DNA from 4 places in the Bacillus sp. N6 genome. Region 3 is predicted to be linked to each of the others. Evidence: riboswitches for the same ligand, from Rfam matches in the RefSeq annotation. Region 3 holds a riboswitch; each other region holds the start of a gene.
What was found. Region 3 has a riboswitch for S-adenosylmethionine ahead of ACUXVC_RS07205 (YezD family protein). Riboswitches for the same ligand answer to the same signal wherever they lie in the genome.

Region 1: it holds a riboswitch for S-adenosylmethionine, as region 3 does, so the genes downstream of both, ACUXVC_RS01805 (methionine ABC transporter ATP-binding protein) here and ACUXVC_RS07205 (YezD family protein) in region 3, are expected to answer to the same signal.
Region 2: it holds a riboswitch for S-adenosylmethionine, as region 3 does, so the genes downstream of both, mtnW (2,3-diketo-5-methylthiopentyl-1-phosphate enolase) here and ACUXVC_RS07205 (YezD family protein) in region 3, are expected to answer to the same signal.
Region 4: it holds a riboswitch for S-adenosylmethionine, as region 3 does, so the genes downstream of both, ACUXVC_RS25135 (methionine ABC transporter ATP-binding protein) here and ACUXVC_RS07205 (YezD family protein) in region 3, are expected to answer to the same signal.

What each region holds. Positions count from the first base shown of each region.
Region 1 covers NZ_CM127843.1:331,252-339,184, forward strand. Annotated here, with positions in the region: gene pruA (L-glutamate gamma-semialdehyde dehydrogenase) at 1-1,480, shown strand, start outside; gene ACUXVC_RS01795 (acyltransferase) at 2,039-3,187, shown strand; gene ACUXVC_RS01800 (cysteine hydrolase family protein) at 3,287-3,844, opposite strand; SAM riboswitch class I at 4,087-4,192, shown strand; gene ACUXVC_RS01805 (methionine ABC transporter ATP-binding protein) at 4,316-5,335, shown strand; gene ACUXVC_RS01810 (methionine ABC transporter permease) at 5,325-5,990, shown strand; gene ACUXVC_RS01815 (MetQ/NlpA family ABC transporter substrate-binding protein) at 6,012-6,866, shown strand; gene ACUXVC_RS01820 (YiaA/YiaB family inner membrane protein) at 7,236-7,472, shown strand; gene gatC (Asp-tRNA(Asn)/Glu-tRNA(Gln) amidotransferase subunit GatC) at 7,614-7,904, shown strand; gene gatA (Asp-tRNA(Asn)/Glu-tRNA(Gln) amidotransferase subunit GatA) at 7,920-7,933, shown strand, end outside.
Region 2 covers NZ_CM127843.1:3,976,325-3,984,257, forward strand. Annotated here, with positions in the region: gene ACUXVC_RS20315 (carbon-nitrogen family hydrolase) at 1-623, opposite strand, end outside; gene ACUXVC_RS20320 (pyridoxal phosphate-dependent aminotransferase) at 638-1,816, shown strand; SAM riboswitch class I at 1,881-1,986, shown strand; gene mtnW (2,3-diketo-5-methylthiopentyl-1-phosphate enolase) at 2,052-3,296, shown strand; gene mtnX (2-hydroxy-3-keto-5-methylthiopentenyl-1-phosphate phosphatase) at 3,293-3,952, shown strand; gene ACUXVC_RS20335 (methylthioribulose 1-phosphate dehydratase) at 3,949-4,587, shown strand; gene ACUXVC_RS20340 (1,2-dihydroxy-3-keto-5-methylthiopentene dioxygenase) at 4,565-5,077, shown strand; gene ACUXVC_RS20345 (hypothetical protein) at 5,355-5,630, shown strand; gene ACUXVC_RS20350 (DUF3909 family protein) at 5,666-5,998, opposite strand; gene ACUXVC_RS20355 (NAD(P)-dependent oxidoreductase) at 6,004-6,882, opposite strand; gene ACUXVC_RS20360 (serine hydrolase) at 6,887-7,933, opposite strand, start outside.
Region 3 covers NZ_CM127843.1:1,380,801-1,388,733, reverse strand. Annotated here, with positions in the region: gene ACUXVC_RS07240 (sirohydrochlorin chelatase) at 1-610, opposite strand, end outside; gene cobA (uroporphyrinogen-III C-methyltransferase) at 612-1,388, opposite strand; gene ACUXVC_RS07230 (DUF3906 family protein) at 1,473-1,673, opposite strand; gene ACUXVC_RS07225 (nitrite/sulfite reductase) at 1,684-3,306, opposite strand; gene cysC (adenylyl-sulfate kinase) at 3,455-4,066, opposite strand; gene sat (sulfate adenylyltransferase) at 4,079-5,215, opposite strand; gene ACUXVC_RS07210 (phosphoadenylyl-sulfate reductase) at 5,254-5,958, opposite strand; gene ACUXVC_RS07205 (YezD family protein) at 6,046-6,189, opposite strand; SAM riboswitch class I at 6,262-6,370, opposite strand; gene lysA (diaminopimelate decarboxylase) at 6,486-7,802, opposite strand.
Region 4 covers NZ_CM127843.1:4,848,782-4,856,714, forward strand. Annotated here, with positions in the region: gene sufD (Fe-S cluster assembly protein SufD) at 1-881, opposite strand, end outside; gene sufC (Fe-S cluster assembly ATPase SufC) at 897-1,682, opposite strand; gene metQ (methionine ABC transporter substrate-binding lipoprotein MetQ) at 1,921-2,727, opposite strand; gene metQ (methionine ABC transporter substrate-binding lipoprotein MetQ) at 2,801-3,613, opposite strand; gene ACUXVC_RS25130 (methionine ABC transporter permease) at 3,637-4,302, opposite strand; gene ACUXVC_RS25135 (methionine ABC transporter ATP-binding protein) at 4,295-5,320, opposite strand; SAM riboswitch class I at 5,499-5,606, opposite strand; gene ACUXVC_RS25140 (hypothetical protein) at 5,732-6,076, opposite strand; gene ACUXVC_RS25145 (thioredoxin family protein) at 6,229-6,537, opposite strand; gene ACUXVC_RS25150 (toprim domain-containing protein) at 6,541-6,885, opposite strand; gene gcvH (glycine cleavage system protein GcvH) at 7,256-7,639, opposite strand; gene ACUXVC_RS25160 (arsenate reductase family protein) at 7,681-7,933, opposite strand, start outside.

The DNA of each region.
Region 1 (7,933 bases), 1.0 Mb from region 3:
AGAAGGTTTAAAGAAAGTAGAATCTTATCTTGGACAAGACTATCCATTAATTATTGGGGGAGAAAAAATTACTACAGAAGACAAAATTGTTTCTGTAAACCCTGCAAATAAAGAGGAACTTGTTGGTCGTGTTTCAAAAGCAAGCCGTGAGTTAGCTGAAAAAGCAATGCAAGTAGCGGATGAAACATTCCAAACTTGGAGAAAATCAAAGCCAGAAATGCGTGCAGACATTTTATTCCGTGCTGCAGCAATCGTTCGTCGCAGAAAACATGAATTCTCTGCTATTCTTGTAAAAGAAGCAGGTAAGCCATGGAATGAGGCAGATGCTGATACAGCAGAAGCAATCGACTTTATGGAATATTATGGTCGTCAAATGTTAAAATTAAAAGACGGTATTCCAGTAGAAAGCCGTCCAATTGAATATAATCGTTTCTCTTACATTCCATTAGGAGTAGGTGTTATCATTTCTCCTTGGAACTTCCCATTCGCAATTATGGCAGGTATGACAACAGCTGCTTTAGTTTCTGGTAACACAGTATTACTAAAACCAGCTAGTACAACTCCTGTAGTAGCAGCGAAATTTATGGAAGTATTAGAAGAAGCTGGCTTACCAGCTGGCGTAGTAAACTTCGTTCCAGGTAATGGTTCTGAAGTTGGTGACTACTTAGTAGATCATCCTCGTACACGTTTCGTAAGCTTCACGGGATCTCGTGATGTAGGTATCCGTATCTATGAGCGTGCAGCGAAAGTAAACCCAGGCCAAATTTGGTTAAAACGCGTTATCGCTGAAATGGGCGGTAAAGATACAATCGTTGTTGATAAAGAAGCAGATCTTGAATTAGCAGCTAAGTCTATCGTTGCATCAGCATTCGGATTCTCAGGACAAAAATGTTCTGCATGTTCTCGTGCAGTAATCCACGAAGATGTATACGATCACGTATTAAATCGTGCTGTTGAATTAACAAAAGAATTAACAGTTGCTAACCCAGCAGTATTAGGTACAAACATGGGTCCTGTTAATGACCAAGCTGCATTCGATAAAGTAATGAGCTATGTTGCAATTGGTAAAGAAGAAGGTAGAATCTTAGCAGGTGGAGAAGGAGACGATTCTAAAGGCTGGTTCATCCAACCAACAATCGTTGCTGATGTTGCAGAAGATGCTCGCTTAATGAAAGAAGAAATCTTCGGACCAGTAGTAGCATTCTGTAAAGCAAAAGACTTCGATCATGCACTTGCAATTGCAAACAATACGGAATACGGTTTAACAGGTGCTGTTATTACTAACAACCGTGACCATATTGAAAAAGCACGTGAAGACTTCCACGTTGGTAACTTATACTTCAACCGTGGATGTACTGGTGCAATCGTAGGTTACCAACCATTCGGTGGCTTTAACATGTCTGGTACAGACTCTAAAGCTGGTGGACCTGATTACTTAGCACTTCACATGCAAGCAAAAACTACTTCTGAAACTTTATAAGAAATAGTAGAGGAGCTCTTCACAAAGTGTGAAGAGCTCCTTTTAAAATTGAAACCCCATGTATTACCGTCGTTCGAAGAGAATGAGCTAAAACCTATTAATAGCGGGATAAACATGTAAACAGAAATAAAATAATGAGAAAAGTTGACGTATTAGTCATATTTTTTAGTATTCATTTTGAGAATTTCCTGTATAATACAATTTGAAAGAAAATCTATGGTTCGACAAGGAACACTCCTTTCGGTTTTGCTCACTGAAAGGAGTGTTTTTTTATTGACATAGATCAAGAGTTTTGATTTCGGAATGTTCAATAATTAGATAGAAGAAAAACTCTCTATTTAAGTAGTTGATTTGGAAAATATTAAATATATAAGAAAAAAATTGAATTTATTTTTAGGGTTTTGTATAGTATACTAAGTGGTTTTATAATCGAATATCGAGATTTTAAGTTTCAGTTATTATTTTAATATTGATTATATTCTGGCATAATAGATTTGTACTTTTGGAAAAGACAAAAATGGTGAGGGGAAATGTTATGTGGGAAGGGATGATTGTTAGATGAATAAAAAGAATTATGTTGAATATGTTGACGTACTACGTGTATTTTCGATGTTTGCGGTAGTGTTTCTTCATACTGCTGCAGGAAGTTTACGGGGGAATATCGGTTCGGGTACTTGGCATATAACGAATGCACTGACAACTGTATTTAGTACAAGTGTACCTATCTTCTTTATGATTTCTGGTGCGATGTTAATGAGGAGTAGTAAAACGGAATCACTTAAAATAACTTATACAGAACGTTTGCCAAAATTAATTGTGCCATTTATTATATGGTCAACTATTGCTGTGTTATACTTTACGCCAAGGCCGATACAAATAACAAATGTTATTAAGAGTATTTTATACATACCGAATCAAGCAGCGACAGTACATCTTTGGTTTATGTATGCCATTATTCCTTTGTATATTCTTTCTCCTCTTTTAAAGAAAATGGTAGATGCTTTAAGTAAAGAGCTTATAAAGTACATGTTAATTCTTTGGTTTATAGTAAGTTCGCTATTGCCAACAATTGCAGTACTAGTTCCAAATGAATTAAAACCAATATTTACGTTGTATCCTAATTTTGATATGAACTTTTTAGGCGGATATATAGGGTATTTCCTCATAGGTTATTATTTAATGACATATGAGAAGAAGGTATCCAAAAGGTTGTTACTATCCATAATCGTTATAGATACACTTTTAATTATATTGGGTACTTGGTATGCAACGGTTAAAATAGGGGAATACTCTGAGGATTTTAAGGCATACGTTAGAGTATTCGAAGTAATGCTTTCAGGTTCAATCTTCTTATTAGTAAAAGAGTATTTTAGAAATTACTCAATGAATCCGTTTATGTTTAAGTGGATACAAATTTTATCTGCTTTTTCATTTGGTGTGTATTTAATGCATAATTTAGTAGTTGTATATATTGGGAATAGATTGAATATTTGGCCAGCACAATCAATTTGGATGTTATTAGTTGCTTTCATAATAATTACAGTTATAACAATGATAGCAATTATAATTTTTGCAAGTATAAAAATCACATGTTATCCATTAACAGGAATGAGTTTTAAGGAAGCTTCTCGTACATGTAATATTCAATTTTTATGGGGAAATTGGACTCAATCAAAAGATATTAAAAATGATAATGTATCAATGTAAATAATTAGTGAGATTTTTATAAGTATGATATGAATTCCTCAAAATAGGGCATGAATAGATGGTAAATATAATATAGTCGAAAAAAATCCTTTTGAATTTTCAAAAGGATTTTTTTCGTTGGACAAACTCTTTTGTGCTAAGTATTTCCGCATATATATTATTCAAACTTGCTAAAATTGTATTATGAATATAAACAGCTGGTATAGTAGCATTCTTAAAAGAAAGGTCTTTTGTAGCACAAGCATCATGTATAACGGTACATTGAAATCCAAAATCGAATGCAGCCCTTACTGTAGCATCAATACACATATGAGTCATCATCCCGCATACGACGACATGTTCAATGTCTAAACGCTGTAATTGCTCTAGAAGATTAGTTTCTCGGAAGCTATTTGGATAATGTTTGACTATAACTGTTTCTTCTCTAAGTGGACGTACGCTTTCGTGAATATGTACACCTTCTGTATTAGGTAGGAAAAAAGTAGCGTCATCTTTTATAGCTACGTGTTGGATATGAAAAATAGGTTCGCTGTTTGTTCTAAAGTGTTGTAATAACTGATTAGCATATTCGCTTGCTTCTACTGGATTACGCAATTCCATCTTTCCATTTGGAAAATAATCGTTTTGAATATCGACGAGTAAAAGAGCTGTTTTCATATATTTATCTGCCTCCGAGTTTCATATTCAAATAAATTTATTCAATTCGTAGAGAGGATTCTCCTGTTTAAAAATATGAGGAAGAAGAATTTTAAATAACCTTGAAAGTTACTATTTTCTCATGAATTTTCATCTGAAAATTTTAATAAAGGAATAATTAATATTTTTCTAAAAAATGTATTGACTCTTATTATTCTGAGTTCTATAATGAGAATTAATTAAATGACAATTAAATCGATACATTCTTATCCAGAGAGGTGGAGGGACTGGCCCTACGATACCTCAGCAACGGGTTTTTTAATACCGTGCTAACTCCAGCAAGCCATATAAAGGCTTGGAAGATGAGAAGATGTGAACGAGTACATATAAGTGCTCTCCTTCTTATCTTTATGGTTGATAAGAAGGAGAGCACTTTTTATTTTACCTCGAAAGCTCTACTTCAAGTTTTTACAGCATATAGGAGGGGAAAAAATGATTTTTTTTAACAATGTAAGTAAAGTGTATGAATCAGCTGGGCGATCTGTTCATGCGGTGGAGGATGTAACATTATCAGTTGAGAAAGGCGAAATTTTTGGCATTATCGGTTTTAGTGGCGCTGGAAAGAGTACATTATTACGCTTAGTAAATATGTTAGAGAGACCAACGTCAGGAACGATTGCAATAGATGATAAAGATATTACATCATTATCGACGAAAGAATTGCGCAAACTAAGACAAAGAATCGGAATGATTTTTCAAAGCTTTAATTTATTTAATTCAAGAACAGTGTTTGGGAATATTGCTTATCCATTAAAGTTAGCGAAATTGCCAAAGAACGAGATAAAGGAACGAGTGAATGAACTGCTGAAGTTTGTAGGGTTAGAAGATAAAGCAAACTATTATCCAGAACAGCTATCAGGGGGACAAAAACAACGTGTTGGTATTGCTAGAGCACTTGCGACATCGCCAGATATTCTTATATGTGATGAGGCAACATCAGCCTTAGATCCAGAAACGACGACAGAAATTCTAAACTTATTAAAGAAAGTAAATCGAGAATACAATTTAACAATCCTTCTTATTACACATGAAATGCATGTTGTGAAAGAAATTTGTCACCGTGTAGCTGTAATGGAGAAGGGAAAAGTTATTGAAGAAGGAAAACTGTTCGATGTTTTCACGCAACCAAAAACAAAGACGACTCAAAACTTTGTACGTTCTGTTATTAATGATTATTTACCAGAAAGTGTTCTAGCGAAAATTCAAAATGGTGGTCAAATTTATCGTCTAACATTTACTGGTGAGGAGACAGGACAGCCGGTACTATCATATATCGCAAAAAACTATAACGTCGATGTAAATGTACTGTACGGAAATATTATTGAACTTCAAAATGTGCTATTTGGAAATCTGCTTGTAGAATTGCAAGGTGAGCAGAGGGAAATTCAAAAAGCATTACAACATCTAAGACTGCAAGTGCAGCTGAAGGAGGTAGAAGCTCATGCGAGTTGATTGGAGTATATTTTGGCCGCGCATACTAGATGCGACGGGGGATACCCTCTTAATGGTAATTGTAACCCTTATATTCGCTACAATTCTGGGTATACCTCTAGGTTTACTTTTATATGTAACGAGAAAAGGAAACTTTTTAGAAAATAAATGGGTCTTTTCTATTCTTAACATCATAATTAATACAATTCGTCCGGTACCATTCATTATCTTTTTAGTAGCTTTAAGTCCACTAACGAGAAGCGTTATTGGAACGACGATTGGAACAGCAGCAGCAATTTTCCCGATGACGTTAGTCGCATCAATTGGTATTGCTAGAATGGTTGAAACAAATCTTGTTTCCGTTCCGAAAGGAGTAATTGAGGCAGCACAAGCAATGGGCGCCTCGCCAATTAGAATCGTTTTTGAAATCCTTGTACCAGAAGCGTTAGCACCATTAATCTTAGGTGTCACATTTATGACAGTTGGTTTAATTGAATTTTCTGCAGTTGCTGGGCTTGTCGGTGGTGGCGGTCTTGGTGACTTGGCAATGACATATGGTTATCAACGTTTTGATACATCAGTTATGTTTGTAACGGTTGTTTTACTTATTATTCTCGTACAGATAGCTCAAAATTTAGGAAACTACTTTGCGAAAGTCTTGTTACGCAGATCATAAAAAGGAAGAGAGGAAAAGAAAATGAAGAAAATTTTAGCATTTGCATTATCAGCAATTGTAGGCGTCTCAGCATTAAGTGGCTGCTCAAGTGGAGACACGGGTGCAGGAGCGAAAGAAAAAGTAGTTCGCGTCGGTGTAACTGGAACGGATGGAGACGCTTGGGAAATTTTGAAGAAAAAAGCTGAAAAAGAAGGGATTAAGATTAAACTGGTGGAGTTCTCTGATTATACAACTCCAAATAAAGCTTTAGCTGATGGAGATATTGAATTAAACTCATTTCAGCATATTGCTTTCTTAGAGCAATTTAAAAAAGAGCATAAGTTAGATATTACAGCTGTTGGTACAACACAAATTGCGCCAATGGGTTTATACTCTGAAAAATATAAGAAGGCAAATGAAATTCCAGATGGTTCAGAAATTGCAATTCCAAACGATCCAACGAACCAAGCGCGTGCATTAAAACTTCTTGATGCAGCTGGAGTATTAAAGCTTAAAAAAGATTTTGGCTTATTTGGAGATCCAAGCGGCATTGCTGAAAATCCGAAGAAGTTAAAAATCACGCCGGTTATCGCACAGCAAACACCTCGTGTGTTAAAAGATGTAGCGGCATCAGTTATTAATAACGGTGTTGCTGGTCAAGCTGGATTAGATCCAGCGAAGGATCCTATTTTCTTAGAAGATCCAAAGAATGAAAATGCGAAGCCTTATATTAATATTTTCGCAGCTCGTACGAAAGATAAAGATGATCCAACACTGAAAAAAGTAATTGAACTATACCATTCAAAAGAAGTAACAGATGCAATTAAGAAAGAAACAAATGATGGTTCAATTTCAGTTGATCTTTCACTTGAGGAGCTTGAAAAGATCGTAAAATAATGATTGAGTTTAATGGACTAACAGAAGGAACCCCTCCGCTGTTAGTTCGTTCAACATATAAACTTAACAAACGAACCCTAATTCTGTACCTTTCAATTTTGTATAACGTAGAATCCAATGTTTGTTAAGTAGAGTAATGGACCAGGAGTTTTCCTGGTCTTTTTTTATGAATGAAAGTAGCTAGCGAACAGTAAGGTAATCTGAAAAACCAATTGTTTAGATTGTTTTTTCAGATTAGGCAGAAAACTTTCTTTGAAATAGTATTCTTTTATGATAGATTTATAAATATAAAACTAGAATTTACATAAAAATCCATCATGGTAAATATACTTATCTATAATGGGTATACAGCTAACGAGGGGGAGAACGATGAGAAGACGTAATACGCAAGCGTTCACGTTTTTAGCATGGACTTCATTTGTTTGTGCGCTTTCAGGTATGCTAATTGGGATTTATACGTTAGATGAAACGCTTAGTGTAAAAGGATACTATTTAATTGGAACATTATTTTTAACGATGTCTTGTTTTGTATTACAAAAAACAATTCGTGATAATGAAGAAGATAACGAGAGATTTCCGAAAAATAAACCGTTAGATAAAGAGTAGATTGTAAAGAAAGGCATTTGCCTTTCTTTTTTTATGTAAAAATGGCGTAAGTACTCTGTGTTGACTTGCTTGAAGTACTGAAAATTTGGTATCATCAATAGTATTGTAGATTGAACGATATATTATGGAGGTGGCCTAGCCGTGTCAAGAATTTCCGTTGAGAATGTAAAGCACGTAGCACATTTAGCACGTCTTGCAATTACTGATCAAGAAGCAGAAAAATTTCAAAAACAACTAGATGCAATTGTTACATTTGCAGAACAGTTAAATGAATTAGATACAACAGATGTAAAACCAACAACTCATGTATTAACTATGAAAAATGTTATGCGTGAAGATGTACCAGAAAAAGGTTTACCAGTCGAAGAAGTATTAAAAAATGCACCGGATCACAAAGATAATCAAATCCGTGTTCCAGCAGTATTAGAATAGAGGAGGGGAATTTCGATGTCATTATTTGA
Region 2 (7,933 bases), 2.6 Mb from region 3:
AAACGCCAATGTGCTAAACGAACTAATGGCCATTCAGCTACAACAAATAATACTTTTGCCCCTTTAGCAGTATGGACACGCATCCACTCTGGAAAACGAATATCATAACAAATTGTTCCAGCGCATTCAACATCATCCAGCTTAAATTCGCCCGTACCATTACCGGCTATTAAATATTTATGTTCATCCATAAGCTGAAATAAATGTACTTTACTATATTCGTTGACTAGCTGTCCTTCATTATTTACAACATACATCGTATTTGTAACGCCTTGCTCTGTTTGCTTTGCTATAGAACCACCAACAATATGTACATCATATTGCTTCGCCCATTCTATTAACTTTTCTTTCGTTTCCACTCCATCCCTATCTGCAATTTCAGAAAGTCTCGTTAAATCATATCCTGTTGTCCATAGTTCTGGTAAGACGATAACATCTGGCCTTTCCTTCATAGCTTCGCTTATTTTATTTTTAGCATTCTCAATATTTTTTTCTACATCTCCAAAAACAATATCCATTTGAATACATGCGACTTTCATTTTTTCAGCCCCATTCTTATTTTTTTCTTTACAAAATACTGGAAAGATTATATCATTTGTCACTAGAATTGTAACAACTTTCAAAAGAGGTGGAAAGTATGAAATTATTTCAACCTTCTGAGATAGTAACATCATTGCCAACACAATTTTTCGCTTCACTTGTTGCAAAAGTTAACAAAGTCGTTGCAGCTGGTCACGATGTTATTAATCTAGGTCAAGGTAATCCAGATCAACCAACACCGCAGCATATCGTAAAAGCTTTACAAGATGCTGCCGAAAAGACCATTCATCATAAATATCCGCCATTTCGCGGACATGAAAGCTTAAAGGAAGCCGTGACTACATTCTATAAACGTGAATACGGCGTCGAATTAAACCCAAAAACTGAAGTTGCTATTTTGTTTGGTGGGAAGGCTGGACTAGTAGAATTACCAATTTGTTTTACAAATCCTGGTGATACAATTCTCGTTCCGGATCCAGGCTATCCAGATTATTTATCTGGGGTTGCCTTAGCAAAGGCACACTTTGAAACCATGCCGCTTATTGCAGAAAATCATTTTTTACCGGATTATAAAAAAATTGACGACTCTATCGCTGAACGGGCAAAGTTAATGTTTTTAAACTATCCAAATAACCCTACAGGTGCTACTGCATCAAAAGATTTTTTTGATACAACCATTCATTTTGCTAATAAACATAATATATTAGTTGTTCACGATTTCGCTTACGGTGCTATCGGATTTGATGGTCAAAAACCTGTTAGTTTCTTGCAAGCAGATGGTGCGAAAGATATAGGAATTGAAATTTACACGTTATCAAAAACTTTCAATATGGCTGGCTGGCGTATTGCTTTTGCAGTTGGAAATGAAAGTGTCATCGAAACCATTAACCTATTGCAAGATCATATGTATGTTAGTATTTTTGGTGCAATTCAAGATGCTGCTCGCGAAGCACTATTAAGTTCACAGTCTTGTGTAGTAGATCTTGTAAATAGTTACGAATCTCGGAGAAACGCTCTTATTTCAGCTTGTCACTCAATTGGTTGGAATGTAGACATTCCAACCGGATCATTCTTTGCATGGCTTCCTGTTCCAAAAGGATATACCTCTGAGCAATTTGCTGATATTTTACTAGAAAAAGCACATGTTGCAGTTGCTCCTGGTGTTGGATTTGGTGAACATGGCGAAGGGTATGTCCGTGTTGGTCTCTTGCATACAGAAGATAGATTACGAGAAGCCATTAATCGAATTGATAAATTAAATTTTTTCAAAAAGTAATTGACAACATGAAAAATATCTGACAAAATTCAGTTATCTTAAAAATTTAAACATTTCTAAATACTTCTTATCAAGAGCAGGTGGAGGGACGAGCCCGACGAAACCCGGCAACCGATCTACAATCGTAGACACGGTGCTAATTCTCGCAGCATTATGCTGACAGATAAGGAGCTGGTTGTAAAAAAAACCTCTCCTTAGCTGAGAGGTTTTTTTATTTAACTAGGAGGTTATAACAATGAGCGGAATAATAGCGACGTATTTGATCCATGACGGTTCACATAACTTAGAAAAAAAAGCTGAGCAAATTGCACTTGGTTTAACAATTGGCTCTTGGACTCATTTGCCACACTTATTACAAGAACAATTAAAACAGCATAAAGGCAATGTCATTCATGTTGAGGAATTAGCTGAACATGAACATACGAATTCGTATTTACGTAAAAAAGTAAAACGCGGAATTATTAAAATCGAATATCCGTTATTAAACTTCAGTCCAGATTTACCAGCAATTTTAACGACTACATTTGGAAAGCTATCCCTTGATGGCGAAGTAAAATTAATTGACTTAACTTTTTCAGACGAGTTAAAAAAACATTTTCCTGGTCCAAAATTCGGGATAGATGGTATTCGAAACCTTTTACAAGTGCATGATCGTCCCCTTTTAATGAGTATTTTTAAAGGAATGATTGGACGAAATATTGGGTATTTAAAAACGCAATTACGTGATCAAGCAAGTGGTGGTGTAGATATAGTAAAAGATGATGAAATATTATTTGAAAATGCATTAACACCACTTACGAAACGCATTGTATCTGGAAAAGAAGTTTTACAATCCGTATATGAAACATACGGACATAAAACGTTATATGCCGTAAATTTAACAGGACGAACTTTTGATTTAAAAGAAAATGCGAAACGTGCAGTGCAAGCTGGAGCTGATATTCTATTATTTAACGTATTTGCTTACGGACTAGATGTACTACAATCACTTGCAGAAGATGATGAAATCCCAGTTCCTATTATGGCACACCCTGCTGTAAGTGGTGCTTATTCAGCATCTAAGTTATATGGAATTTCATCTCCATTATTACTCGGAAAGCTACTACGCTATGCTGGGGCTGACTTTTCATTATTCCCATCTCCATACGGAAGTGTTGCGCTAGAAAAAGAGGAAGCTCTTGCTATCTCAAAATATTTAACTGAAGACGATGCATTTTTCAAGAAGAGCTTTTCTGTTCCATCTGCTGGTATTCACCCTGGTTTCGTTCCCTTTATTGTACGAGATTTCGGTAAAGATGTTGTTATTAATGCTGGCGGCGGGATACATGGACATCCAAATGGAGCGCAAGGCGGTGGTAAAGCTTTCCGTACTGCAATTGATGCTACTTTGCAAAATAAACCACTCCATGAAGTAGATGACATAAATTTGCATAGTGCACTACAAATATGGGGAAATCCCTCTCATGAGGTGAAATTATGAGTATTCAAGTATTTTGTGATTTCGATGGCACGATTACAAATAATGATAACATTATGTCCATTATGGAAAAATTCGCACCACCAGAAGCTGAAGAAGTAAAGAATAGAATTTTATCACAAGAGCTATCTATTCAAGAAGGTGTTTCTCAATTATTTCGATTAATACCTACTCATCTGCACGATGAAATTATTCAATTTTTAATAGAAACTGCTGAAATTCGTAATGGTTTTCATGAATTTATACAATTTGTAAATGAAAATAACATTTCTTTTTACGTTATATCAGGTGGAATGGATTTCTTCGTCTATCCACTCTTACAAGGACTCATTCCAAAAGAGCAAATTTACTGTAATGAAACAGATTTTTCAAATGAATACATTACGGTGAATTGGCCTCATCCTTGTGATCATCATTGTCAAAATCATTGCGGATTATGTAAATCATCACTCATCCGAAAATTAAGTGATACGAATGACTTCCATATTGTGATTGGAGATTCAATTACTGATTTACAAGCTGCGAAACAAGCAGATAAAGTATTTGCTCGTGACTTCCTTATTACAAAGTGTGAAGAGAATTATATTGCTTATACACCGTTTGAAACATTCCATGATATTCAAAATGAATTAAAACATTTGTTGGAGGTGAAATCATGAAACAACTTTTTCGTCAATGGTATGACTTAAGCGAGATAAAAAAAGAATTAACAACTCGAAATTGGTTCCCAGCAACAAGTGGTAATATTTCTATAAAAGTTAGTCATGAGCCACTTACTTTTCTCATTACAGCAAGCGGTAAAGATAAAACAAAAACCACTCCAGATGATTTTCTATTAGTAGATCATGTAGGAGTTCCCGTTTTAGAGACTGAATTACGCCCTTCAGCAGAAACAATATTGCATACACATATTTATAACAATACGAATGCCGGGTGCGTACTTCATGTTCATACAACTGATAATAATGTCATCACAAATTTATATAGTGATGCAGTTACCCTTCAAAATCAAGAAATTATTAAAGCTCTCGATATTTGGGAAGAAGGTGCAACAATTCACATTCCTATTATCGAAAACCATGCCCATATCCCAACGCTTGGAGAAAACTTCCGAAAGCATATACAAGGTGATTCGGGAGCGGTATTAATTCGTAACCACGGTATTACCGTATGGGGCCGAGATAGCTTTGATGCAAAGAAGAGATTAGAAGCTTATGAGTTTTTATTCCAATTTCATATAAAACTATTATCAATTCAAGGAGGCGTTTCTAATGGCGCAAATTCGTATTCATGAAGTAAATACTCGTATTGAAAATGAAGTGGAAGTATCTAAATTTCTACAAGAGGAAGGCGTTTTATATGAGAAATGGAATATTTCTAAACTTCCTACTCATTTAAATGAAAATTATTCTTTAACAGATGAAAACAAAGCTGAAATATTAGCTGTTTTCTCAAAAGAAATCGCTGATGTTTCAGCACGTCGAGGTTATAAAGCACATGATGTAATTTCACTTTCAAATAGCACACCTAACCTTGACGAATTATTAATTAATTTCCAAAAAGAACATCATCATACAGACGACGAAGTCCGCTTTATCGTCAGTGGTCATGGCATTTTCGCTATTGAAGGCAAAGATGGGAAATTCTTTGATGTTGAACTTGAGCCAGGCGATCTAATATCTGTTCCAGAAAATGCAAGACATTATTTTACCTTGCAAGATGATCGTCAAGTTGTAGCTATTCGTATTTTTGTGACAACTGAAGGCTGGGTTCCAATCTATTAAGGTAGTTAGTTGAATAAAAGGACTTGGATCCCCTTTTCCAAACTTTTATTCACTCTACATATATACATCCTCCTATGGAACAGGCTTATTTCACTTTTGAAATAAGCCTGATTTTTTATTTACTCAAAAGTACCATTTCATCACAAATTTAACGCCTTGATTTTTCAAGTGTATTTTTTGAACATTTATTGAAATTTTTCTGAAAATTCTGTTTTACATGTGATATACTACAATTAACTAAGAAGGAAAATAATATCGCAAACAGAGGGGGATAATCATGAGCTTACTTATCGCACTTATACTTGGAGTTACATGTGGAGCATTTCCTGTTATTTTAGGAGCTATTATGGAAGAGTTAGAAATTGGTGTTTTAGGATTTGTCGCATCTTGTGTAAGCGCTTTATTATTTGGTTTATTCGGCGCTATTCCTGTTTCAATTCTGTGTGCTTTTTATATAATACGCCATGCTCGTACAAAACAATTTGGTCCTAATCACATCGCACAAATTATCCCATTCCCGGTTGAACGATGTCGCCGCGCTTCTAACTTATAATGACTAAATAAATAAAAGTCCTCAAATGAGGACTTTTATTTATTTTCTTCTAGAAATTGAAACAATTCTTGTAGATGTAGGGCATCTTCACCATAGCTAACAGATACATGAAATATACCGTCAATCTCAGCTTGCATATAAAGATCCACTCCATCACAATCATATTTCAATGCCAAATAAAACTCCATTTCTTCTAACATCTTTTTAGAGGTTCGAATTACATAATGCCCCTTCTCATCTCTTCCATATTCAAAGTCTGGTTCAAAATCATATTTTTGTTTAAAAGCTTCTTTTTGTTTTTCATTAATTTGCATACAAGTAGCTCGCTGTACAGTATCAATCATCTCATCAAACTTTTGAAGGTCCACCTCGTTTACCCCCTTATATATTTTTTATATAATACTTGTGTTCCACTATTTTCTTCGCCATCCTTAATTAACTCTTCATACAATTCTTTCGCCAAACTTAAGCCTGGGACTGGTAATTGTAATTTTTCTGCTTCCTCTAAAGCAATTTTCATATCTTTCATAAAATGCTTTACATAAAATCCTGGCTCAAAGTCTCCTTTTAACATTCGAGGAGCTAAATTACTTAATGACCAACTACCTGCTGCCCCTGTTGAAATACTCTCTAACACTTTATCTGGATTCAATCCAGCCTTCTTCGCGTAAGCAACAGCCTCACATACTCCAATCATATTAGAAGCAATCGCAATTTGATTGCACATTTTTGTATGTTGTCCACTCCCAGCTGATCCTTGTAATTGAATGTTTGTTCCTAACTTTTCAAGTAAAGGTAAGCATCTATCATATATTTCTTTCTCTCCACCTACCATAATTGCGAGTTTTGCTTCTTTCGCACCAACATCTCCTCCTGAGACAGGTGCATCTAACGTATATATATTTTTGCTTTTTGCAACTTCATTAATACGTTTTGCTAAAGTAGGTGTAGATGTCGTAAAGTCAATTGCTATCGTACCTTCTTTTGCATGTTCTATAATTCCTTCTATACCAAAATACACTTCTTCTACATCATGTGGATATCCAACCATTGTCATTACAATATCAACTTGCTTCACTAACTCTTTTGGCGTATCACACCATTGTGCACCATCTTGCACTAAAGAATCTGTTTTTGCTTTCGTTCTATTATATACATATACTTTATGACCATCTTGCATTAAGTGATAAACCATACTTTTTCCCATTACGCCAATACCAATGAAACCTATTGATAAAGTTTTATGTTCCATTTTCTCATCCCCTTTGTTCTAATAAATCATTTACCATCTTTCGGAACTCTTTATTAAAGTCATCATCCATACTATTTTTTACATTTGAAAATAACATAACAAAAATTCCTTTTTCTTTATTAAAATTATTGAAAGTGTTCCAACCAGATAATACACCATGATTATGAAAATAATCTGGATATATATAAAAACTAAATGCATATTTCCGTTCTGCTGAAGGCGAAAACATTGCTTGTATACTTTGTTCAGAAAGAAGTTTTCCATTTATAATTGCTTCGTCTAACTTCTTCATATCTCCAACTGTCGTATACATCTCACCACAACCATATAGCCAATCCATGCCTAACTTCTGCGCTGGTACAAGCTCTTGATTTTTTTTCACATAACCCTTTGTAAAATTTTTATCTCCAGGTACCATATTTCCCATACCGGATTCATGCATATCTGCTTTTACAAATATGTTTTCTTTTATGTAATCTCCTAAAGGTTTTTTCGAGATATGTTCTATTATATAAGCAAGAACCATATAATTATAATCTGTATATCTCCAACCTGTTCCTGCAGGAAATTCTAAATTTTGACGTCCAATCCAATTAATTAACTGTAAACGGGAAGCAGCATTCACATTTCCTTTCGCATGTTCAGGTAAACCAGAGGTATGGGTTAATAAATGATATAGTGTAATATTTTTATTCTCCGGAAATGAAGGAATATATTTATTTACATTATCTTGAATATTCAATTTACCTTGTTCTTGCAACTGTAAAATAGATGTGGCAACAACTGTTTTCGTAATAGAACCAATACGATATTTTGTTTGAGGCGTATTTTCTATTTTATTTTGAACATCAGCATACCCATATCCTTTATTCAATATAACACGCTCTTTATCTGTTACCAAAACTGTTCCATTAAATTGCTTTCCGACTAAATATTGATCTAATTTTTGAGATATGCTAGCATAATCAATTTGTTGCTCTTCTTTTTCTTCTATATTCCCTTGTACTTCTGATTCAATAGTAGGATTCACTTTAGTTGTTAATACAGTGTT
Region 3 (7,933 bases):
CAATATGTTTCATAAGTAAACCTGTAAATAACAAATAAGGTAGCACAACGATGTTCTCCACTTCCCGTTCTACAACTTCCTTCAATTTCCTCTCAAATTTCGGCTCCGCAGCCGCTAAATAACAAACCTCAACTTTTTTAATTTTCTCCTCAGCTTGAAATAAAGAGGCGATCCATTTTATATCTTGTAATACTTCAGGATCACTACTTCCTCTTGCAACGAGCAGAAGGGTCACTTCAGCCTTCCCTTCCTTTTCAATACCACTTCCGTTATATACTGATTTGATAAGTGTTTCTGATACACCAAACGGATTACCATAAGTCACTTTAACATTCGGATATTGATTCTTGAGCTTTACCAATTCAAATGGAATATCTTTCTTCACATGACCTGCCGCTAATAAAAAAACAGGGATGGCAATAATCTCCGTGGCCCCACGCTTCACACATGTACGAAAACCATCTTCAATAGAAGGATTCGCTAACTCTAAAAAACAAACTTCTTGAATATTCGCTTCTATACGACTCATACACGATGTAATAAATTGAATCGCCTCTTCTTTCGCTGTCTTCAAACGACTTCCATGACATATATATAAGACGGCTTTCATTTTACAACACTCCACTTACTTGATAAGCATTTTCCGTTTGCTTCTCAAACCAATGGATTTTTTCTCTAAAACGGACAACTTCTCCAATTACAATCATGCTCGGATTTTGAATTTGCTCTTTTTTCGCAACATCTACAATTGTTCCTAATGTCCCAACAACTGTACGTTGCATAGACGTCGTCCCCTGCTCAATAATAGCAGCTGGCGTACTTTTATCTTTTCCATGCTTCATAAGTTGCTCACATATGTAGGGCAAATTACTAACCCCCATATATATCGCTAAAGTCTCTACACCTTTCGCTAAACTTTCCCATTTCACTTCTTCTTCAGCACCTTCTTTCCTATGCCCAGTCACAATAGCAAAACTTGCACTTGCATCACGGTGCGTCACTGGAATACCAGCATAAGCAGGTGCAGCTATTCCAGATGAAATACCTGGGACGATTTCAAATGGTACACCTTGCTTTGCTAATGCTTCCGCTTCTTCTCCCCCTCTACCAAATACAAATGGATCGCCGCCCTTAAGCCTCGTTACTACTTTCCCTTTTTTCGCATACTTAATAAGAAATGTATTAATTGTTTCTTGCTTCATCGTGTGATAATTCGGGAGTTTCCCGCAATAAATTAAATCCGCGTCAGGCTTTGCGTGTGAAAGCAGCTCTTTATTCACAAGGCGATCGTATAAAATAACATCTGCCTTCTCAATACATTTCAACCCTTTAACAGTAATTAAATCTGGATCGCCAGGACCCGCTCCAACAATATAAACCTTCCCCATCATCTCTCCTCATTTCTACTATTAAAATGAAACTTCCATTCGTATATAAGAATGGAAGTTTTTATTTTTTCGTATTACTAATCTCTACTCATGAATAACAAATGCTGCACCTTTTCGAATCTTCTTTTTTTCAAACAAAGAAATCTCTTTTACCTCTGGCAACGGTAAAAAATGTTTTTCAAGCTCAATCTCCGCAAGCTTAAATGCCTGTTCTTCACTTTGAGCAACAACAACAATCGGAACAATATCACTCACTAATACAGCTTCAAATCGATATAAATCCATATTGTCCCCCCTAAGACGCTATGACTTCTTCTAACACGTTATTTAACGCTATTTGTAATGTGTCTACACCAACACGACCTACAAAATCATAAAATGTTTCGGCTGGTAATTTATTCTCTTTGAAATAACTTATAAATGATGCGAGTACATCAGGTAAATCCTCGCCATCTATTTTTCCTTTTAACTTTTGATTGTAGGCACCGCCATCTAACAACGTTCCACCTACATATATCTCAAATGCTTCAACAATTCCCTTTTCCTTCGTTTTCATTTTCACCCCTTGTAACCCAATGTCAGCAATTTGACGTTGACCACATGAATTCGGGCAGCCTACCATATGAATTCGAACTGGAACATCGAGTGCAATTTGTGTATCTAAGTATTCTGCAATTTTTCGTAATCTTTCTTTCGTTTCTACTAATGCAAGATTACAATATTCAATACCGGTACATGAAACCGCATGACCAATAAATGATTTTGGGCTTGCAGATATCGCTTCAAACAACGGTTCACTAAGTAATCCTTTTACATTTTCCGGAGGAACGTTCGGAATAATGAAATTTTGTGAATTACATGTACGAATTTGTCCATTTCCATATTGCTTTGCGATTCTTGCAATCTCAAACATTTCTTCTGCATGTAAACGACCTACCGGTACATTAAAACCTACATATTTTAATCCCTCTTGTTTTTGGTCTTGAACACCATAAAAATAGCCTGCATTCCATCCTTTGAGTGCACTTTCCCCTTTACTTTGTAAAGGCCCTGTATACTCTATTAGTTTCTCTTTAAATTTCTCTGCTCCCCAGTCCGCAACAAGAAATTTCAACCGAGCTAAATGACGTTTCTCACGATATCCAAAATCACGGAATATAGTAGCAATCGCAATTGCCACTGCCTTCACTTCTTCTGGTAAAACGAACACATCTAATTCATCAGCTAAATATGGACGGGCTGATAATCCTCCGCCTACTTTTATATGAAAACCAACTTTTTTCTCACCATCTATTTCTTTCGTAGCAGGTGTAAATGCAACACAGTTAATCTCTGCGTTTGCTGAGTTATAAATATTAGAACTAATAGACATTTTAAATTTACGTGGCAAATTAGAAAACTCTTCATTATGTTGGAAATAGTCATATACCTCTTTCACAATATGTGTCGTATCAAATAGTTCATTTGCATCAATTCCAGCAAGCGGATTACCTGTAATATTCCGCGTTATATCACCACAAGCCCCCGCTGAAGATAATCCAACTCTTGCTAATCTTTTAAAAATATCTGGTATTTGCTGAATTTCTAACCAGTGAAACTGAATCGCCTGTCTCGTAGTAATATCTATTACATCACGTCCATAATCCTCAGCGATAGAAGCAAGTACTTCTGCCTGTGCATTTGTAATAATCCCTGACGGAATATTTACCCGCATCATAAAATAACCAGCTTCTTTTGGACGTTGTAAATACAATCCCGCCCATTTAAAGGCATCCCACTCTTCTTTCGGAATAGATTCAAATCCATTTTCCGCATAGTAAGGAATATCATTAAAAATTTCTAAGCCATCTTTTTCTAATTTATTTTTCTCCGTTTGATTTAGTTTTTCATTGTTAGCCCATACTTTTTCATAACTCATTTTTAAATCCCCCTATATAAAGTGAAACTTTAATCAGTAGAGTTTTGTTCATCCCACGCTGATTATTAGCCTTAACCAATCGGGTATTTACGGGCAGCCCGACCCCCACCTAACTTCCTTGCCCCAATCGAACTTTGAGGTAGGAATTTTACTTCCCGGCAAATAGCGGGATAAAACTACGCTCTTGTAAGTACTTCACGATTTGTTCTGCACATTCTTCAATAGAATATTTGTGCGTTTCTACAATTAATTCTGCTTGCTCTGGCTCTTCATAAGGCGAATCAATACCTGTGAAATCCTTAATATCACCTTTTCTTGCCTTTTTATAAAGCCCTTTCGGATCACGTTTCTCACACTCTTCAATCGGACACTTCACAAAAATTTCAATAAATTCATCTGCCGCTAATAAATCTCTTACTTGTTTGCGGTCTACTCGAAATGGTGAAATAAATGCTGTAAGGACAACTGTTCCTTGATCTACAAATAACTTTGCCACTTCGCCAATACGTCTTATATTTTCCATGCGATCACTTTCAGAAAATCCTAAGTCTTTATTTAAACCGTGGCGAATGTTATCCCCATCCAGCACATAATTTCCAATATTCTTTTCAAACAGTTTACGAGCGACCGCATTCGCTACTGTAGATTTACCCGAAGCTGATAAACCAGTAAACCAAATTACAAAACTGTGATGTCCATTCTTCACTCTTCTCTCATCTTTTGAAACCGAAGCTGTATGCCAAGTAATATTCGTATCCATCTCGTTCTCTCCCTATTCTGTTACTACTTCTTTTTTTAAACCTTTAATTAGCACTTCTACTACTTCTTTACGACTAAATGTACTTGGCGGAATCTCACCGTTTCTTAATAATTCTCTTACTTTCGTACCTGATAAAATAACATGATCTTCTTTTCCGTGCGGACATGTTTTTGTTGAAGCCATCGCTTCACATTTCGTGCAGTAAAAACTATGTTCAAAGAATAGTGGTGTAATGCCTAACTCTTCTATCGTAAAATTCGTGAAGATTTCTTGCGCTTCGTATGTTCCGTAATAATCTCCTACTCCGGCATGATCACGTCCTACAATAAAGTGGGTACATCCAAAATTCTTTCTTACTAACGCGTGAAATATCGCTTCTCTTGGTCCTGCGTAACGCATTGCAGCAGGAAATACACTTAAAAAGACACGATTTTTCGGATAATAGTTTTGAAGGAGTACTTCATAGCTTTCCATTCTTACATCAGCAGGAATATCATCCGATTTCGTTTCTCCAACGAGTGGATTTAAAAAGAGACCATCTACAATTTCAAGAGCAGATTTTTGAATATACTCATGGGCACGATGTACCGGGTTTCTCGTTTGAAATCCGACTACTGTTTTCCACCCACGTTTTTTAAATTCTTCTCTCGTTTCAATTGGGTCTAAATGATAAGAAGGAAATTGATTATTTTCAAAGCGTTTTGTTAGAATAATAGTTCCTCCAACGTAAACGTTTGGTCGTTCATATAATTTTTTCACTCCTGGATGAGCCTCATCAGTTGTTTTATATACAAGTAACGCTTCTTTTTCTTTATCTGGTACGAAAATATCTTCTATTTTAATAGCACCATATATATTTCCATTGTTGACAAGCTTTACTTCCTCTCCGGTCTTCAGGCTTTCTGCGACTTCTTCTGTTACCGGTAATGTAATTGGTATACTCCACACACTACCATTTGCTAAACGAAGCGTTTCTACGACTGAATCATAATCTTCCTTCCCCAAAAAACCAGTAAGCGGGCTATATCCACCTGTCGCCAATAGTTCTAAATCACTTAAAGCAATGTTGTCTAATTTAATTTCTTTTTCAATTTGTGATATATCATATGTCTCATCTATACGGTTTACTAATTCGTTTACTGTGCTCATTTTCTATATCCCCTCTTAGCTTTATTTCAAGATTCATCTTATTGATAATGAAGACCACATTCGGTTTTCACTTTCCCAGCCCATCTACCATCTCTTGAATCGCCACCATCCCCTACAGGTAAAGTACATTTCTCACACCCAATACTTGGATAGCCAACATCATGCAACGGGTTATACGGCAAGCTATGTTTGTATACATATCGCCAAACTTCTTTCCACGTCCAATGAATAAGTGGACAAACTTTAATAGATTGAAAACGATGATCTTGATTTATAAACTTTGTATGCTTACGTGTTTCTGATTGTTCCCTTCTTAAGCCCGATATCCATGCTTTTTCCACGACTAATGATTTTTCTAAAGGTGAAATTTTTCTAATCTTACAACAAAGATTCGGATTGCTCTCCCACAGTTTTTCACCATGCAACTTCGCCTGTTCATCAAGTGTAAGTTCTGGCTGCTTTTCTATAATATTCAATGAAGGAAATCGTTCCCTCACTCTTTGAATTAATTCATATGTTTCTTGAAAATGAACATTTGTATCCAAAAATACAACTTTAGCAGATGGATTTACTTGGTTTATAAGGTGCAGCAATACCATACCTTCCACCCCAAAGCTACATGCGTAGACGATTTCATCTTTATACTCTTCATAAGCCCAATTTAATACTGATAACGCGCCTTTTGTTTCATCTTCTTCCGAAAACGAAACAACATTTTCTTCCCACGTTTCATACGTCAACATGTTTTTTCCCCCTGTAAAAGCAAAAAGACGGTTTTAACCTAATGAAAATAGGTTAAAACCGCCTCTAGTTTTTCTAGTCAGCGCTTTTCACTTTAAACGTACTTTTTCACTTTTCTCTAACTGAATTACTTTTCCATCTTGCACAACAATTGTAATTGAGCCATATTTCATATCAGCAAGCATCGCTTCAATCTTCTCGGATACTTCATCAAAATGTTCCCGTACACCCACGCGAACAGCCCCCCTTTTTATTCATAAAAAAAATCTTTCCCATTTCGAAAAGACTGTTCGGTAATATATTTTACCTTATCTTTCAAAATGGATTCCATTTTGCTGGATTTAGCACCTTGCTTTCTATAAGCAGGTTGCCGAGCTTCTTCGGGCCAGTTCCCTCCGCTTCTCTTGATAAGCTTTGTATTTGTATTTTATCACAATTCTGATTTTTTTCAATCCTAGTTTTCCGATATATTTTAATTATTTTATTTTACAAAAAAGGAATTGCCCATCCGAACAACTCCTTTTTCTATTTAAACAAGCTCTTTAATACGTATGCGATCGTTCCCAATAATATTTTCATATGTTTCGCGTTCCACAACTACTTGCGATGTTCCGCCTTTTGCAAAGACAACGGCTGGTCTTCGAATCCGATTGTAATTATTCGCCATCGAGTACCCGTAGGCTCCTGTACAGGAAACTGCTAGTAAATCAGCAGAAGCGACTTTCGGTAAATGAATATCCCAAATCAACATATCTCCGCTCTCACAACATTTCCCCGCAATCGAAACGAGTTCCTCATTCTCATCATTCCCTCGATTCGCTAACATTGCTTCATAACGCGCACTATATAAAGCAGGTCTTAAATTATCTGTCATTCCACCATCGACTGATACATATTTCCGAATACCAGGAATATCTTTCACAGATCCAACTGTATAAATTGTTGTCCCAGCATCACCTACAATGCTACGGCCTGGTTCAATCCATATTTCTGGCAATGGATATTCACATACAGTAAATTGTTCTCTCACTGCACTTGTTACAGCTCGCACATATGTCTCAAGAGTTAACGGTGTATCCGACTCTGTGTAGCGTATTCCAAATCCCCCGCCTACATTTAACACTTTTACTACATAGTTTGTTTGCTCTCTCACTTCTTCTAAAAATTGGCGAAGAACTTCAATCGCTCGAACAAAGCCAGCTGTTTCAAATATTTGCGATCCGATATGTGAATGAATCCCTAGCACATTATAATTGGATTTTTGTAAAGCAAATCCAATTGCCTGCATCGCTTGACCGTTTGAAACGCCAAATCCAAATTTCGAATCATCTTGGCCTGTTGTAATATATTCATGTGTGTGCGCCTCTACTCCAGGCGTTACACGAATTAATATGTTCACAAACTTTCCATGTTGCATCGCTAAATCGTGTAAAACTTCTAATTCAAAGAAATTATCTACGACAAAACAACCGATATTCGCCTGAAGAGCCATCACTATCTCTTCTTCTGTTTTATTATTTCCATGAAAATGAATACGTGATGCTGGAAATCCTGCTTGGAGCGCAGTATATAATTCTCCTCCAGAAACAACGTCTAATGACATATTCTCTTCACGAGCTACTCGGCACATCTCCATGCACAAGAACGCCTTGCTTGCATATGCTACTTGATAAGAGAAACCACTTTCTTTAAAAGCACGATGAAATGCTCGGCATTTTCCTCGAATAGACTCTTCATCGTATACATAAAGTGGTGTTCCGTATTGCTTTGCTAGCTGCGTCGTATCGCACCCTCCAATTTCTAAGTGTCCTTGCCCATTAATTCGGCTTGTGCCGTGTAAATACATTTAAATTCCTCCCTTATTTCCTCTAAAACTCATAACCCCAATCTTCTATTCATTGCAGCACGCTTTTAGATAGACAAAAAACGCGCGGAACAATGTTCACACGCGTTTCTTATTAGGAAAAATATATATTG
Region 4 (7,933 bases), 1.9 Mb from region 3:
TTTTGTGTTTGGTTACCACGGCCAATTGTTACTGTTTTCGTATCAGCATATGAACCGTCGCCCATTAAGTTCGTAACGTTCTCTGAAATTGTGTTTCCATCATTCATAAGGCCTAGAGCCCAATCAATGCGGCCGTCGCGTCCAACAACACCGCGGCGGTTAACGTAAGTTGTTACGTCTTTTGCTAATAGATCAACCGCACCGAATTTCACTTGTGCGCCTTGTTCCACGATTACTTCTGCTACGATATTTGCAATACCTTTAGCATTTTCATTTGCAACATAGTTTTCTACATAAGTTGCAGTACTGTTCGCATCAGCTACGAATAATACGTGGTTATATACGTTAGCTTCTTCGCCGTCTACTAAGAATACAGCTTGAAGTGGAGTTTCAAGAACAACGTTTTTCGGAACATATACGAATGCACCGCCGTTGATTAATGCAGCATGAAGTGCAGTTAGACGATGCTCGTCTACTTTCACGCCGTCTTTCATTAAATACTTTTGTAGTAGTTCAGCATGCTCTGTTGCAGCTGTTACGATATCTGTGAAAATAACACCTTTGTCTTTTGCTTCGTCTGCTAAAGAAACGAACGCAGTTGTACCAGTACGTTGCACTAATACGCTGTTATTTTCATCGATTAAGTTTTTCACTGCTTCTGGAAGCTCTGTTAAAGAACTTACAGGCTCTTGCTTAGCAGCGTCGCCTTTTCCGATAAAGTCCCATTTTTCAATTTTCGTTTTATCAGGCGTTGGCATTGGAAGTTCTGTTGCTTGTGCAAGAGCTTGTAAGCGGAACTCAGTCAACCAAGCAGCTTCGTTTACTTCGCTTGCGCGTTGACGGATTGTTTCTTGATCGAAAGGTAATGTACCGATTGTCATGTTTATGCTCCTCTCTTACGCTTCTTGCTCTGTTGTTTCGTCTTCAATACCTAATTCTTTTTTAATCCAGTCGTAACCTTCAGCTTCTAGACGTTGTGCAAGCTCAGGGCCACCAGATTTAACGATACGACCGTTCATCATAACGTGAACGAAGTCTGGAGTGATGTAGTTTAATAAGCGTTGGTAATGCGTAATCATTAGGCAACCGAACTCTTCGCCGCGCATTTGGTTAATACCTTTAGATACAACTTTTAATGCATCGATATCAAGACCTGAGTCGATTTCATCTAAGATTGCGATTTTTGGCTCAATCATCATTAATTGAAGAATTTCGTTACGCTTTTTCTCTCCACCAGAGAAACCTTCGTTTAAGTAACGTTGTGCCATTTCTGGATCCATTTCTAGGAATTCCATGTTTTTATCTAATGTACGGATAAATTTCATAAGAGAAATTTCATCGCCTTCTTCACGACGTGCGTTAATTGCAGAACGTAAGAAGTCAGCGTTTGTTACTCCGCTAATTTCACTTGGATATTGCATTGCTAGGAATAGACCCGCTTGTGCGCGCTCGTCTACTTCCATTTCTAATACATCTTCACCGTCAATGATGATGCTACCTTCTGTTACTTCATACTTTGGGTGACCCATAATTGCAGAAGATAAAGTTGATTTACCTGTTCCGTTAGGTCCCATAATTGCGTGGATTTCTCCACCTTTTACTTCAAGGTTTACACCCTTTAAAATTTCTTTGCCGTCAATTGATACGTGTAAGTCTTTAACCGTTAATGTAGAACCAGCCATCTCAATACCTCCATTAATCCTATATATACATTTTAAAAATTCCTAAAACGTTCATATTCTCATTTTATTCTCATTCTAATTTTATATCAAATAAAATGATATCGCAAACGACGAAAAAAAGTAACCGTTTTTTCACAAATGTATATAAGTATTTCCTTTACATCTTTCTATGATACACCTTTCTTCTTATTTATATAAAGAAAAAAGGACTGGTAATTTCCCAGTCCTTTCCTTATATTTATTCACTTACCGGAAGTACAGCACCTTTATATTCTTTATTAATAAAATCTTGAATTTCTTTTGAATGTAACACTTCTACTAGCTCTTTAATTTCTTTTTTCTTCTCATCACCTTTACGAACTGCAATGATGTTTGCATACGGAGAGTCTGCTCCTTCAATCGCAATTGCATCCTTCGTTGGATTTAATTTTGCATCAATTGCATAGTTCGAATTAATGAATAAAGCATCTCCCTCATTATTTTCATACAACTTCGGTGAAAGTCCAGGTTCAACATCTGTTTTAAATTTTAAGTTTTTCGGATTTTCGACTACATCTTTTACTGTCGCCTTAACCACATCTACACCATCTTTAAGCTTAATCACGCCGCCTTTTTGTAACAATGCTAACATACGGCCACGCTCCGCTACGTTATTACTCATAATCACTGTCCCGCCATCTGGTAAGTCTTTTAAGCTTTTATATTTCTTAGAATAAATGCCCATTGGCTCTAAATGGATTTTTCCTGCGTTTACAATTTTATATCCTTTTTCTTGGATTTCTTTATCTAAGTAAGGAATGTGTTGGAAGTAGTTCGCATCAATTTCCTTATCCGCTAACGCTTTATTCGGCAACACATAATCTTGGAATTTTTTAATTTCTAATTTAATACCCTTTTTCTCTAATATCGGCTGTGCCTTTTCTAAAATAACAGCGTGCGGCACGTTAGAAGCTCCAACAACAAGCTTATTCTCCTCTTTCCCTCCGCAAGCAGCTAATGCAAATACAGACAACGCTGTAACAACTGACAATAGAATCTTTTTCATATGATGTCCCCTTCTCCCCAATAGTTATGTAGTTATGAAAAAGAGCTGGCATCAGACCAGCCCTTTTCAGCAATTATTCTTTTACAGGAACAACTGCCCCTTTATATTCTTTATTAATGAAGTCTTCAATTTCTTTAGAATGTAATACTTCTACAAGAGCTTTAATCTCTTTCTTATCTTTATCGCCTTTACGAACAGCTACTATGTTTGCGTACGGTGAATCATTTCCTTCAATTGCAATGGCATCTTTTTCCGGATTTAACTTTGCATCAATTGCATAGTTAGAGTTAATTAAAACAGCATCGCCTTCTTTATTGTTATACACTTGTGGCAATAAACCAGGCTCGATATCCGTTTTGAATTTTAGATTTTTCGGATTATCTGCAATATCTTTTGGAGTTGCTTTAACTGGATCTATTCCGTCTTTAATCTTTAAAATGCCTTCTTTTTGTAAAATCGCTAAACCACGTCCATGATCAGCAACTGAATTACTCATAATGATTGTTGCACCGTCCGGAAGTTCTTTTAAGCTCTTATATTTTTGAGAATATACACCAATTGGCTCTAAATGAATTTTTCCTGCTACTTCAAAGTCATACTTTTTATCTTTAATTTCTTTTTCTAAATACGGAATGTGTTGGAAGTAGTTTGCATCTAAATCCTTATCCGCTAACGATTTATTTGGTAATACGTAGTCTTGGAATTTTTTAATTTCTAACTCAATTCCTTTTTTCTCCAGTAACGGTTTTGCCTTTTCTAAAATTTCAGCGTGCGGTACGTTAGAAGCACCAACAACAAGTTTCTTTTCATCTTTATCTTTCCCGCCACAAGCAGCTAAACCAAAAATTGAAGTTGAAATAAGTGCCGTAAGTAATAATTTTTTCATTTGAAACATCCTCCCGTTTTTTATTATCGTTTATCTATTCGAGTCGTTAAACTATCACCAATCCACTGAATTAAAAATACAACTAGTAATACACAAATTGTCGCAACGATTGTTACATCGTTATTCCCTCTCTGGAATCCTTCTAAGTAAGCAAGTGTTCCAAGACCACCAGCACCAACAACTCCCGCCATTGCTGTATAGCCTACTAAAGCAATTGTCGTAACTGTAATACCAGATACTAATGCTGGTAACGATTCTGGAATCAATACTTTTAAAATAATTGTGCTTGTTTTTGCTCCCATTGCTTTTGAAGCTTCAATTACACCTTTATCAATTTCGCGAAGTGCGATTTCAACCATTCTCGCGTAGAATGGTGCCGCTCCAATAATTAAAGCTGGCAGCGCTGCACTTGCTCCAAGAATTGTTCCAAGAAGAATCTTTGTGAATGGGATTAATAAAATAATTAAAATGATGAACGGTATAGAACGGAATATGTTTACGAATGCTCCAATCACCGTATTAATTGATTTGTTTTCCCATAAATTATCTTTCGCTGTCATGAAGAGTAACAATCCTAAAATTAGTCCTAAAACAAATGTCGCAAGAGCTGCGATTGCCGTCATATATAACGTTTCACCAGTTGCTTCTAACATTTGATTCCAATCAACATTTGCGAGTAACTTATCCATGTGCAATCACCTCCAGCTCTACTTGATCTTGATGAATTCCTTCTATTGCTTGCTGGATCGCTGTTTCCTCACCATTTAAATGAACAACTAAACTACCGTAAGAACCGTTATTCGTTTGTGCGATATTTCCTTGCAAAATGCTAACTTCTATATCACTGCGTTGCATCAATCGTTGAAGCACTGGTCTTTCTACAGCCTCACCGATAAACTGCAAACGAATCACTTTTCCATCTGGATATTTTTCAATTAAACTTTCAATCGTTTCATTTGTATCTTCAGAATCTGTTAACTGCTGTACAAATCGTTTCGTAATATCTTGCTTCGGATTACGGAATACATCAAGTACTGGACCCGTTTCTACAATCTTTCCTCTCTCCATTACCGCCACTCGATTACAAATCTTTCGAATTACGTGCATCTCATGTGTAATGAGTACAATTGTTAAACCAAGGCGCTTATTAATGTCTAATAGTAAATCCAAAATTTGATCTGTCGTTTCTGGATCAAGAGCTGACGTTGCCTCATCACATAAAAGTACTTGTGGGTTGTTAGCTAATGCTCTTGCAATCCCAACGCGTTGTTTTTGTCCCCCGCTCAGCTGAGATGGGTACGCGTCTCCTCTTCCTTCTAATCCAACAAGATGAATTAATTCATCAACACGTTTTCTTCTCTTCGTTTTATCAACACCTGCAATTTCAAGTGGAAACTCTATATTTTCACGTACAGTTCGTGACCAAAGTAAGTTGAAGTGCTGAAAAATCATTCCGATTTCTTGCCTTGCCTTACGAAGTTCACTTCCTGTAATTGCTGATATAACACGATTCGCAATTGTAATTTGGCCAGAAGTCGGTTTCTCTAACTGATTAAACAATCTGATTAAAGAACTTTTCCCAGCGCCGCTATATCCGATAACACCAAATATTTCGCCTTTTTCTATTTTTAAATTGGCGTTATCTACAGCAGTGACATCACCGCTTTTCGCCTTATATATTTTCCTTACATTCTCTAATAGAATCATGATGTTCACCCCTTTTTTGTTTAGGTCGACTCCGCAATTTTTTATTTTTAATGCGTGTAGTCCACTGTTATCATTACTTTTATTATTTGAATGTCCTCCACATTCAAACAATAAAAAAACCTTTCTGCTTTAGAGAAGCAGAAAGGTTTATATGCGTATATAACAACATTATCCCTCTCTCTCATCTCTCAAAGCATTCGCTTTGCAGGAATTGGCACCATTTCAACATAAGTTGACGGTTGCCGGGCTTCACAGGGCACAGTCCCTCCACCTCTCTTGATAAGAGAAATCAGATTCAATTTTCGTCTGATTTGAAATTTATGAAATTGTCTATATTTTATGACTTGAATTGTATCAATATACACTCACCATGTCAACAGAAATTTTCGTAAAAAATGAAACTTCAGAATTTTAAGCACCTACTGACATCGGTTTACATATATGAAACATCGATTCCACTAATAACATCGTTCGGTACGTTCCTGAATATTGTACACGTCCATCATTCATTAACATTTGCAATCGTACATTTCCATTCACCAATTGTTCTATATCCTTTTCGTCTAAGCAAATGATTTGTTCCGTTCCTCTTTCCTCATGTACCAGCTCTATATAATCTCTTGAAATTTGTAACGAACAACTTTCATCTCTAAAGCGGAAATTAACAGTTTTTTCTTCTTGTCTTAAAAGTGGCTCTAAATGATATTGACCATTAGCGTAATTTACAAATGATTGAAGCAAAGAATATAATCTCACCCTAAATCACATCCTTCATATCACTTTCTATTACATACCATTCCCTCTCACTAAAGAGCAATCCTGTTATTTTCGCTCGACAAATACTGTATCCATCCTGCATCTCGACATATTTCCCAAGAAATATGTCGAGGCGGCAAAAATTTTGCCGCCTACTTTAATTCCGTATATAAATATTCAACCGAATGAAATGCATATATCTTCTTCATCAGTGTCCCATTTTCAAAAACAAGTAAACAAGGTACACTTTCAATCCCATACTCTTTCGCTAAATGCGGAGCATAATTTAAATCTAACATCCCAATTTTGAGGCCTTCAATTGTCATCTCAACGACTGTTAACATCTTTTTTGCTAATTGGCATGTTCCACACATTGGAGTATATACATATAACACTGTTTTTTCTTCATTCTCTATTAGGGCTGTAGCTTCGGCTCCTGTCCAATCGATCACTTCTATCATTCCTTACCGTAAATATTCTGTATAAACGTCAATGTCGGCTCCCCATAATACATTTGCTAAGTGTGTAGATGGCGCAGTTGCCACTTCTCGGTACGAGCGATCAATATAGATATGCTCGGCTTGCGGAAATTCTTTTCGAAATTGTTTCCTTAACTTTTCTCCAGCATCATCAGCATCCACTAGCACATACACTTCCTTATCAAAAAACTGATCAACGAGCTCATCCATTTTCGACAAACCAATTGTACCATTTGTACAAACAATTTCCACTGGTTCACGAATAATAGATTCAATCTTTCTTCTATCTGATGTACCTTCTACAATAATGACTTTTTCCACATAAATCATATGTCATCACCCGATCACCATATACTATACAACCTTGAACTTAGTATATAGTATATTCGTTATTTTCATGTTGTTTCCTGTTTATTTTTGCAAAAGAAAAGCGAAACCGACTGTTTAGCCCTGTTGGCTAAGGTTCTTCCGTACAGAAGACGCTTTTTGTCTTCTCGTGCGGAAGGTTCTTAGACATGAAGGGCTAGGAGTTGGAGCTAGACAACGAAAAACAAAAACGGCTAGACCTGCATAAAGATTAAACGAAAAAGTTTTTTCAAAAAACGTTCTCCTACACGATAATTAGTATATGATTCTACATTCATTATTTTACACAAAATAAAAAAGGACAGCACAAAGGCTGTCCTTTAGTCGACTATAATTAGTCTTGGTTTGTCATTTCTGCATATTTTTCTGCAGTTAATAACTTCTCAACTTGGCTTGCATCAGAAAGTTCAACTTTAACCATCCATGCACCCTCGTATGGAGATTCGTTAACAAGTTCTGGTTGGTCACTTAATTCTTCGTTTACTGCTACAACTTTACCGCTTACAGGTGCGTATAACTCAGAAACTGTTTTAACAGATTCTACGCTTCCGAATGGCTCGTCAGCTTCGATTGTTGCACCTACTTCAGGAAGTTCAACGAATACGATATCACCTAGCTCACCTTGTGCAAAGTGAGTGATACCGATAACAACTTCATTACCTTCAGTTTTTACCCATTCGTGTTCTTCAGAGTAACGTAAATTATTTGGAATGCTCATGACTGTACCTCCAGTGAATGTATTAATTATGTAAAAATACCTTATTGGTACTTTTTCCACACACTTTCAAACTGCTCTTCGTTAAAACCAAGTGTTACATTCGTTCCATCTGTTACAATTGGACGTTTGATCAACATGCCATCAGATGCTAAAAGCTCATACATTTTGTCTTCGCTTGCATCTTTCAACTTATCTTTCAGACCAAGTTCACGGTAACGCATTCCACTTGTATTAAAGAATTTTTTTAATGGTAATTCACTTTTTTCATGTAAATTACGTAAATCTTCTTTTGAT